3 regions of the Algoriphagus sp. Y33 genome follow, and region 1 is predicted to be linked to each of the others. Evidence: riboswitches for the same ligand, from Rfam matches in the RefSeq annotation. Region 1 holds a riboswitch; each other region holds the start of a gene.
The links. A riboswitch is a leader RNA that binds a small molecule or an ion and turns the genes downstream of it on or off. The one in region 1 is predicted to bind S-adenosylmethionine.
Positions count from the first base shown of each region.

Region 2: another riboswitch for S-adenosylmethionine. It lies ahead of ID165_RS06140 (homocysteine S-methyltransferase family protein); the one in region 1 lies ahead of ID165_RS16230 (PLP-dependent aspartate aminotransferase family protein).
Region 3: another riboswitch for S-adenosylmethionine. It lies ahead of ID165_RS07790 (O-acetylhomoserine aminocarboxypropyltransferase/cysteine synthase family protein); the one in region 1 lies ahead of ID165_RS16230 (PLP-dependent aspartate aminotransferase family protein).

Region 1 covers NZ_CP061947.1:4,042,037-4,045,301, reverse strand. Annotated here, with positions in the region: gene ID165_RS16240 (VCBS repeat-containing protein) at 1-133, shown strand, start outside; gene ID165_RS16235 (CBS domain-containing protein) at 253-714, shown strand; gene ID165_RS16230 (PLP-dependent aspartate aminotransferase family protein) at 825-1,997, opposite strand; SAM riboswitch class I at 2,100-2,202, opposite strand; gene pth (aminoacyl-tRNA hydrolase) at 2,359-2,919, opposite strand; gene ID165_RS16220 (50S ribosomal protein L25/general stress protein Ctc) at 3,117-3,265, opposite strand, start outside.
Region 2 covers NZ_CP061947.1:1,503,092-1,506,356, reverse strand. Annotated here, with positions in the region: gene metH (methionine synthase) at 1-185, opposite strand, end outside; gene ID165_RS06140 (homocysteine S-methyltransferase family protein) at 190-1,239, opposite strand; SAM riboswitch class I at 1,304-1,402, opposite strand; gene ID165_RS06135 (hypothetical protein) at 1,492-2,808, opposite strand; gene ID165_RS06130 (response regulator) at 2,877-3,265, opposite strand, start outside.
Region 3 covers NZ_CP061947.1:1,935,902-1,939,166, reverse strand. Annotated here, with positions in the region: gene metX (homoserine O-acetyltransferase) at 1-394, opposite strand, end outside; gene ID165_RS07790 (O-acetylhomoserine aminocarboxypropyltransferase/cysteine synthase family protein) at 404-1,708, opposite strand; SAM riboswitch class I at 1,880-1,988, opposite strand; gene ID165_RS07785 (carbonic anhydrase) at 2,081-2,728, opposite strand; gene ID165_RS07780 (SulP family inorganic anion transporter) at 2,725-3,265, opposite strand, start outside.

The DNA.
Region 1 (3,265 bases):
TATAGCAGTGGGCGACACTGATTCTGACGGTGATCTGGATGTTGTAGTGGGAGCCTTTGAGTTTAATGATCTTTATAAGGGGGCGAGTAAGAGTTGGAAGCCCTTTGTTTTTCTTGAAAATAAAAACAAGTGATATTTTGTGTGAATGGTTTTTTTTAAATTATAGTATCGAAATATAGGGTTTTTTAAGTTATAATTTTTAATTGTTACTAATTATCGATAATTTATTCTTTCATCCTTAAATTTTAACCTATGGTAAAAAGTTTTCAAGGGGTTAGAATGGCAGAACCCAAAAAAGCCCCAATTCCGCAAATTCTAGTAAAAGAGTACATGAGTACAAGCTTGATTACTTTCAAGCCGGATGATACTATTGATCAGGTAATGGAAGTGCTCACCAAACGAAAGATATCCGGTGCACCGGTGATAGATGCTTCAGGCGCATTAATAGGTATTATTTCGGAAGTGGATTGCCTAAAAGAGATTATTAAAGGAAAATACACCAACACGCCGAAATTCCCGGCAAAAGTAAGCGAGCATATGTCTAGGGATGTTCTTACGCTTTCTCCGGATTTATCAATATTCGATGCTGCATCACAATTTTTAGAGCATAAAATCCGAAGATTCCCGGTGATGAAAGATGGAGTCCTGTTGGGACAGATTAGTCTGAGTGATATAATTCGGGCCTTTCCTACCTTGCGGCAAACCACTTGGTAGAAGTGAGGCTTAAAAAATGAATGCCCTCAAAAGAATAACATCCTTTTTGAGGGCATTTTTGTATTCAACCTGCTTTTATCTTACAAAGACTGGCAGCAATGCTAGTCGTTTTACTTTGATAAGTCAATCGCTCTTTCTACATCCTGAATTATGTCTTCGTAGTGCTCCAGACCTACAGATAGTCGTACCAGTCCATCCGAAATCCCAACCTGTGCTCTTTCGTCAACAGAAAGTTTGCTGTGCGTAGTAGAGGCAGGATGTGTGACAATACTTCGACTGTCACCCAGATTAGCAGTGATGGAGATCATCTGAAGCTGATCGATGAAGCGTTGGGCACGCTGAACTCCGCCTTTCAGATCTAAGGTAACTATCCCACCACCCTGACTCATTTGTTTTTTTGCGATTTCGTATTGGGGATGTGATTTTAGGAATGGATATTTTACTGCAAGTAACTCAGAATTACCTTCGAAATACTCAGCTACTTTCAGCGCATTGCTGCAGTGTCTATCCATTCTTACACCAAGTGTTTCCATGCTTTTCGCAAGTATCCATGCATTGAATGGAGATATGGCAGGCCCTGTATGTCTCGCAAAAAACTGTACTTCCTGCATCAAGTTAGCTTTGCCCAAAATCAAGCCTCCCAGCACTCGTCCTTGTCCGTCGATGTATTTGGTAGCACTGTGGGTCACAATATGAGCTCCCCACTTAGCAGGCTGTTGTAAATAAGGCGAGGCGAAGCAATTATCCACTACCAGAATCAGGTTGTGAGCTGCCGCAAATTTACCCGCCCATTCCAGATCGATTATTTCCAAGCCCGGATTGGATGGGGTTTCGATGAAAAGCATTTTGGTGTTGGGTTGTATGAGTTTTTCCCAATTCAAATAATCAAAAATATCCCCGTAAGTAGAGGTGATCCCCCACTTAGGAAATACTTTAGTAAGTAGCTGATGAGTAGATCCGAAAAGTGACCGTGCGGCAAGTACATGATCTCCTTGCTGCAGTAGTGCGGCAATACTCCCAAACATTGCGGCCATCCCTGATGCAGTAGCAAATCCATCTTCAGTGCCTTCGGCAGCACAGACTTTTTCTATCAGATCACTGGAATTTGGGTTGGCATACCGGGAGTAGATATTCCCTTCTATTTCATCAGCAAAAGTAGCTCGGGCTTCTTCCGCTGAGTCGAATGTAAAGCTGGATGTAAGGTAAATAGGAGCGGAGTGCTCCCGCTGGCTGGACTTGGAAGGGGAGATCCTTACAGAGTTCGTTTCAAAGTGCTTACTCATTTATTGATCAGTTTAGATTTTGATAAGACTAATCAAGCAGATTTGAGAAAATCAAACCCAATGAGGGGAACGAAATAAAAGGGATTATTTGTGAAGTAAGCCAATCTATAGTTCCCGCATAGGGTAGGATTTGGCACCGTTCTCCGTTTCGGGATGGTTGCCAGAGGGTCGTTGAGCCTAATCTCTCGCCTCTTCTTTATAAATCAGTTGCCTGAAGTGATGCAAAGAAAGATCGATATTTGGGGAATTCCAAATCTTATTTCATGTGTTTGTGTTTTTTTAAAAGGCCACATGGAATCTCGCTTGCATTATAGCCATATAACCATTACAGTGTGTGACGCTTTAGTTATGCTCGATTTCATCAATCGTTGAATTGATTCATGGTGCGTTCTATGCCAATTGTACAAAAACTGAGGGTCATTTCTATTGCTTTATCCATTATGGTAGGGATTTCGGCAAATTCCTGCTGTGTGAAATTTCCCAAAACAAAATCAACTTGCCTACCCTTAGGAAAGTCATCGCCTATGCCCATTCTCAGTCTTGGGTAGTTCTGACCTCCTGTGAGCTCTTCTATGTTTTTCAGCCCGTTGTGACCGGCTGCGCTTCCTTTGGGTTTCATGCGGAGTTTGCCAAAAGGAATGGCCACATCATCTACGATCACCAGCGTATTCTCTTTGCTTACCTGAAGTTCTTTCATCCAGTAATTCATTGCCTTGCCACTAAGGTTCATGTAAGTAGTAGGCTTAATCATATGGATTGTTCTGCCTTTGTGCTTGAATTCTGTTTTGAATGCAAGTCTGTCACTCTTCCAGGTGCAGTCCTTCGAGTCGGCAAGCCTGTCCACTGTCAAAAAGCCAATGTTGTGTCTGGTGAGTTCATATTCTGGGCCAATATTCCCAAGGCCTATGATTAGGTGTTTCATGTGTTTATAATTTGTTTTTCAGCTGTCATATGGAATCATGAATGCATTATAATCACCTGGTGTGTGACTTTGGAGCCAGGCCTGTCTGCTTCAGGCAGGCTCGATTTTCATTTTACAGCAGCTATCGGGTTTGAAAATAAAAAATCCCACCCGGATATGGGCAGGATTTTAAATGAATAGTGTAATAGAGACTGAATTTACTCTTCTCCGCCTTTCTTACCTCTAAGAGCTCTTGGTACACCAATAGTCACGATAGAAACGTTCGGATTTGTTAGGATTTCGAAGCCTTCCACTTTGACATCTTCCACTTTGAATGATTTACCCAAGTCAAGCTCAGAAATATCGA
Region 2 (3,265 bases), 2.5 Mb from region 1:
GCTCCTCCACGTACCTGATCCAAGGCCACTTCAAGTGCCTCGTCATAATTTCCATTCAAAATCAATCGGGCAAATTTCTTCGAACCGGTAATATTCGTCCGTTCGCCTATATTGACAAAATTAATTTCGGGTGTAAAAACCAATGGCTCTAAGCCGGATAGTTTCATGTAATTATTTCTAGCCATCTTCTCAGTCCAACGTTTCCTCTAGTTCCACTTGTAATTTTCTCGGCTGAAAATCAGCAGCCATCTTTACCAAAGCTGAAATATGCTCAGGTGTGCTGCCGCAACAGCCCCCCAAAATATTCAGCATTCCTTCTTTCAAAAAGTCCCTTATCTGATCCGCCATTTCATCTGCCCCCTGATCATATTGTCCAAATTCATTCGGCAAGCCTGCATTCGGATAAGCACTCACATAGAACGGTGATTCCAGCGCCAACACTTTTAAATAGGGTCTTAATTCTTTGGCCCCCAAAGCACAGTTCAATCCAACTGACAGTAAGGGAACATGCGATATGGAGATCAAAAATGCTTCAGTAGTCTGACCCGAAAGTGTACGCCCGGAAGCATCGGTGATTGTACCGGAGATCATGATCGGGATACCTCCTTCTTTAGGATCCAACGGAATATTTCTTTCTTCAAACACATCCTGGATAGCATACAGAGCAGCTTTGGCGTTTAATGTATCAAAAATCGTCTCTACCAATAGGATATCTGCTCCACCATCCAACAACCCGCGAACCTGCTCTGCATAGGCTTCTGCCAACTGATCAAAAGTGATTGCACGATAGCCGGGGTCATTCACATCCGGCGAAAGCGAAGCCGTTCTGTTGGTCGGCCCTATCGCCCCCGCCACAAAGCGGGGTTTATCCGGATTCTTTGCAGTGAATTCGTCAGCTACCTCCCTTGCTAGCTTTGCAGACTCCACATTAATAGTATATGCTAAATGCGAAAGATCATAATCTGCCTGTGCAATTGTGGTGGCAGAGAAAGTATTGGTCTCAATAATATCTGCTCCCACCCTGAAATACTCAGCATGGATCTCCCTGATTATTTGGGGCTTACTCAGAGACAATAAATCATTATTCCCCTTCAGGGATTTGGGATGTTCGGCTAGCTCAGGAGTTCGAAAATCCTCCTCGGTCAGGGTATATCGTTGAATCATGGTTCCCATGGCTCCATCGAGGATTAAAATTCGCTTAGAAAGTTCTTGAAGCAGGGATTCCGTTCTGTTTTGCATACTGATTTTTTGTTAATCAAAAAGCTTGTCGAGCAAAACCGGAGAGAAGTACGATGTACTAGTCCGCTCATCTGTTCCCGATATATCGGGATGGGAGTTAGCACCTTATTTCTAGGTTGCTAAGACGTCGTTGGGCCCTTCCCTCGGTCTTTCTCGATAAGCAACCCAAAGTTAATAGCATTTTGATAATAAAACAGGAGAATCTCCTAAAAGGATTTACTAAAAGATGAATTACATTGTCAAATGAATAAATCAGGGTCTTACCCCTACCCCGAAACTCAAATAAGGTCCTGCCATATAACCCGACATACTCAAATCGCCTAGCTTATAATTTGCTAAAGGAATCTCGTATCCCGCTGCTACGGTGAGCACCAAGTCAAAAAGTTTTCGTCTGGTCATAGGAATCCCGTATTCTGCAAAGACTTCTGGCTTCAGCATCAGCCCGCTATTCCTCAAATACCCATCAAAATCTCTCTGCTCAAATAGTTCCGGAAAATCAGGCTTATCGTTAGTCAAAAGTGTATAGCGTATATTGCCATATCCAAGACCCACTAATGTCCCCAAACCAAAATTTCTATATTCAATCAAATTATATCCTATATTTCCATAGACTCTCAAGCTGTTTAGAGAATGTCTTTTTTCGTCGTTTGCCTTTCCATCCAATGCGAGATTATAAAGTTCTGCACCGTAAAGGAGACGCTCTGTATCACCCAAAATCCTTAACCCCCAGTTGGAAGGCGTAGTATTCAATGGATTCAGACCTGCTTCTTTCAACCTGGCATTAAATCTCTTCGGGATGGTGAAGTGAACTCCTCTTATCAGTGAGACACCTATGCTTGCATCTTTATAGAAGAAATTCCTATCGGGTAATGTGATACCGGCACCTAATCTTATAAATGCTCCACTCTGGGCGTTGTCAAAGTTGATTCCATTCATATTCCATTTCCCTTCCAGAGGACTGAATGAATACCCCATCTTGGTTATAATCTGTAGTGCTTCTCTTCTACCGGGCAAGTCAAAATCATAGCTAAGTTGAAAACCGATTTCAGTCAGGAAATTCCCATAATTCAACGTCCCTTTTTGTATATCTTTTTCCCTAAGCACAAATCCCTGCTCCGGTTTTGCCAAAAAAGCATCAAGATCTCTTGTGCGCTCGGTGGGTAGCATTTGAAAGTTAAGGAATCCAACTCCGATGGACATATAGTGGATTAGCTGAAATCGTGATTCTTCGGTAAATGCATAGCCTACATTTAGCAATGCCCTGGAAGTCCTGTAGTTCATAGAAAAATCATCGAGCTCACTTACTCCCCCTCTATTGTGCAATACATCCATTCCAAGCACAAAATCATTGATTCTTGCCTGATAGCCTAATCCTATTGTCTGATACCTATTTCTCAAACCGGATAAGCCACGGTCTGCCAGTATGTTGTCAAACTGATTAAGACGGGCTCCTGAAGTACCCGCTAAGGCATAGAAAGTGGAGCGTTTTGTTATTAATTGTTGTGCCTGAGTATCAACAACACCAAAAAAAACAAAAAGCAATAATATGAATCTATTAAAAAGGGGCATTGAATAGTGGATTTGTGTAAAGCTGGGCAGATTCAAACCTGTCAGGCAAAATTAATGCTAAACCTGTATTAACCGATATCTTTCGAATTAAGATATTCAGTTAATTTCCCATACAGTTCCTCAGGAGTGAATGGTTTTTCCACATAATCATTAATACCAATCTGCTCCATCTCAGCCTTGATCTCATGATAAGAACTAGCCGTTAGAACTAAAATGGGGATTTTACTTTTGAGCAAATCCTTGTTTTCCCGTATCCGTTTTGCCACTGCAAAACCATCCACTACCGGCATTTGTATATCTATGAGTACGACATCAAACTCCCCCTGTTCAAACTCGTCAATCGCCTCCTGTCCATCCGAAGCAATCACTAGTTTGCCCATATGCCATTTCTTCAAGAATTTCCTAATCAATAGCTGATTGACCATATTGTCTTCGGCCACCAATATAGACGAATAGT
Region 3 (3,265 bases), 2.1 Mb from region 1:
TCCTCAAGCGTTCCAATCCCTCAGCGAGATCCCGTGTTGTCATCTGAGGAAAATCGTAATAGTACGGCTTACCGGTTTTGGGATTTTCGCTGAATGGCTGGGTAGAACCATAGCAGGATCCCAAAAGATTGGCGCAGATAATAAAATGATCGGCAGGGTCGAAGAATTTATCTTCCCCGATCAGACCACTCCACCACTCTGAAGCATTCGAATCTCCCGTAAGCGCATGGATAACCCAGATCACATTGGATTTGTCTGAATTGAGTTGGCCATACGTGGTATAGCCAAGGTCAAATTCAGGGAGAATTTCTCCTGATTCCAGATGTAAAGGCAAACTTGAATAAAATATTTCCTGGGTCATGGTAATCGAAGCGTACTGACTTTTAAGATTCATTTGATAAGATTAGATTTTATCGAAAGCTTGTTGCAGATCCGATTTGATATCTTCAATGTGCTCGATTCCACAAGAGATTCGCAACAGCGTAGGAGTGACTCCTGCGGCTAGTTGCTCTGCATCTGATAATTGTTGATGGGTAGTAGCTGCAGGCTGGATGATCAATGTTTTGGCATCACCCACATTGGCCAAATGGGAAATTAATTCCAGATTATTGATCAACGCAGAAGCTTGCTCTTTGTCACCTTTCAGCTCAAAACTCAGCACTCCTCCAAAGCCGTTTTTCAGATATTTTTTAGCCAATTCGTGGTAAGGAGAAGACTCCAATCCCGGATAATTCACTTTCTGAACAGAAGGATGTGTTTCCAGCCATTGTGCCAGAGCTAAGGCGTTTTCTACTGTTTTCTTAACCCGGAGTGAGAGTGTTTCAATCCCCTGAAGTAATAGAAATGAATTGAATGGACTGATGGCCGGGCCGAAATCACGAAGACCTTCTACTCTTGCGCGGATAGCAAAAGCTATGTTAGGCAGTCCCAACGGATTGTTTTCTCCGAAAACTTCCCAAAAGTTCAAGCCGTGATATCCTTCTGAAGGCTCGGAGAATTGTTTGAATTTTCCGTTTCCCCAGTTGAAATTCCCACCGTCTACTATAATTCCTCCGATGGAAGTACCATGTCCGCCTATCCATTTGGTGGCCGAGGAGGTTACAATATTTGCTCCATGAGTGATAGGCTGGCATAAATACCCTCCGGCTCCGAAAGTATTGTCTACCACCAGCGGGATATCGTGCTTTTTAGCGACAGATGCAATAGCTTCGAAATCGGGAATATTAAACTCAGGATTTCCTATGGTTTCTAGATAGATTGCTTTGGTTTTGCCATCAATCAAAGCTTCAAAATCATCAGGAGATTTACCTTTGGCAAACCTGGCATCGATGCCTATTCGTTTGAATGAAACTTTGAATTGATTGAATGTTCCTCCATATAGAAACGGACTGGAAACGAAATTATCACCCGCTTCCATGATGTTATTGAGTGCGAGAAACTGGGCTGCCTGTCCTGAGCTCGTAGCCACTGCTGCCACACCGCCTTCCAGTGTAGCTATTCTTTTCTCGAATACATCCGTAGTCGGGTTCATGATGCGGGTATATATATTCCCGAATTCTTTCAAGCCAAATAGGTTTGCTCCATGTTCAGCCGAATTGAATACATAGGAAGTCGTTTGGTAAATAGGTACCGCACGTGAGTTTGTAGACGGATCAGGCTCCTGCCCAGCGTGTACTTGAAGTGTGTCGAAGTGAAGTTTTTTTGACATGATTTTTTGGATTTATGGTTTGAAAAATAATAAACGTACGAAAGCGCATGACGAATTACTCCGACATAGGCGTAAATGAAATCAACACATGAATAAAGCGGAATGCTTGAGCACGGATGATGATGAAGTAGTAGTGTAAAGTGTATGATGTCCTGAGTGCATTTTACATTGAACTTATAGTTCCAAAAGAGAATATCTCTCTTGGCAGGAATTGGCACCTTGGACTTTCCAGGTTGCCAGAGGGTCTATGAGCCTGTCTCTCGCCTCTTCTTTATAAATCCGAGCACTTAAAAAGTGAAAGGATGCTGCAAATAAAAGGTCAGCGAATGGAAAATCAAAATTAATTTTCACCCGCTGACCGAAAAACTTGAATTATTTATCCAATTCTTCCAGATCGAATCTGAAAATAGGATTGATCGTCTCAAAATCTGATTCGATGTTTACCAATTCTTTGACCAAACCATCTTTTAATCCATAGACCCAGCCATGAATTTTCGGAGCTGATCTATCTCTCCATGCCTTCTGTATGATTGAAGTCTTGATCAGATCCTGGCACTGTTCTATCACATTATATTCTACTAAAGCATTTACTTTATCTTCATGGTTTTCTAGAGCATCAATATCTTTCTGATAAATTTTGTACACTTCTTTGATATTGAGAAGCCATTTGTTGATTAGACCGAAACTTTTATTACCAAGTGCAGCTTCTATTCCACCACAGCCATAGTGACCGCATACGATGATATGCTCAACCTTCAGCACTGCTACGGCATATTCCAATACACTGAGTAAATTAAGATCGGTATGCACCACCATGTTGGCTATGTTTCGATGTACGAATATTTCTCCCGGATCGGTACCTGTGATCTGATTAGCGGGAACTCTACTGTCTGAGCAGCCAATCCACAGAAATTTAGGGCTCTGCTGTTTTGCCAATCTTCCAAAAAAGTTCTCGTCGATCAGCTTTTGATCGTCTGACCAAGCTTTGTTTTGAATTAATAGTTTCTCGTAAGGGCTCATATGTTTTCGTAAATTTTATGCTTAAATCCTTCTACTGTAACGCGGATATTCCTATCTGCACTCGAAGCTATAAAGTCATTTAAGACTTCCTGAATGTCATGATCTATAAACTGCGCTTTTTGGGCATTGATAATCACTTTACTATCGGAGGGGATTTTGGATAGATTCTTCATTAGTAGTGCTTTATTGAGGAAGGAAACATCTTTGTGAAGCTGAAGGAGATAGTTTCCGTTCATTTCTGTAAGTGATATCGCCCGTACAAAATTTGTTTTAATCACAAAGAACAGACCGAACACCATCCCAATCCCTATTCCCACCAAAAGATCTGTAAATAAAATCGCCACTACAGTCACAATGAATGGAATAAACTGATCCCAGCCATTCTTGTACATATTGACAAAAAGTGAAGGCTTGGCCAATTTATAACCCACCACAAACAAGACAGCCGCAAGACAACTTAGCGGTATTAGATTTAGGATGTTTGGAATACTCAATACCAATATCATCAATAAGATACCATGGAAAATAGCAGACATT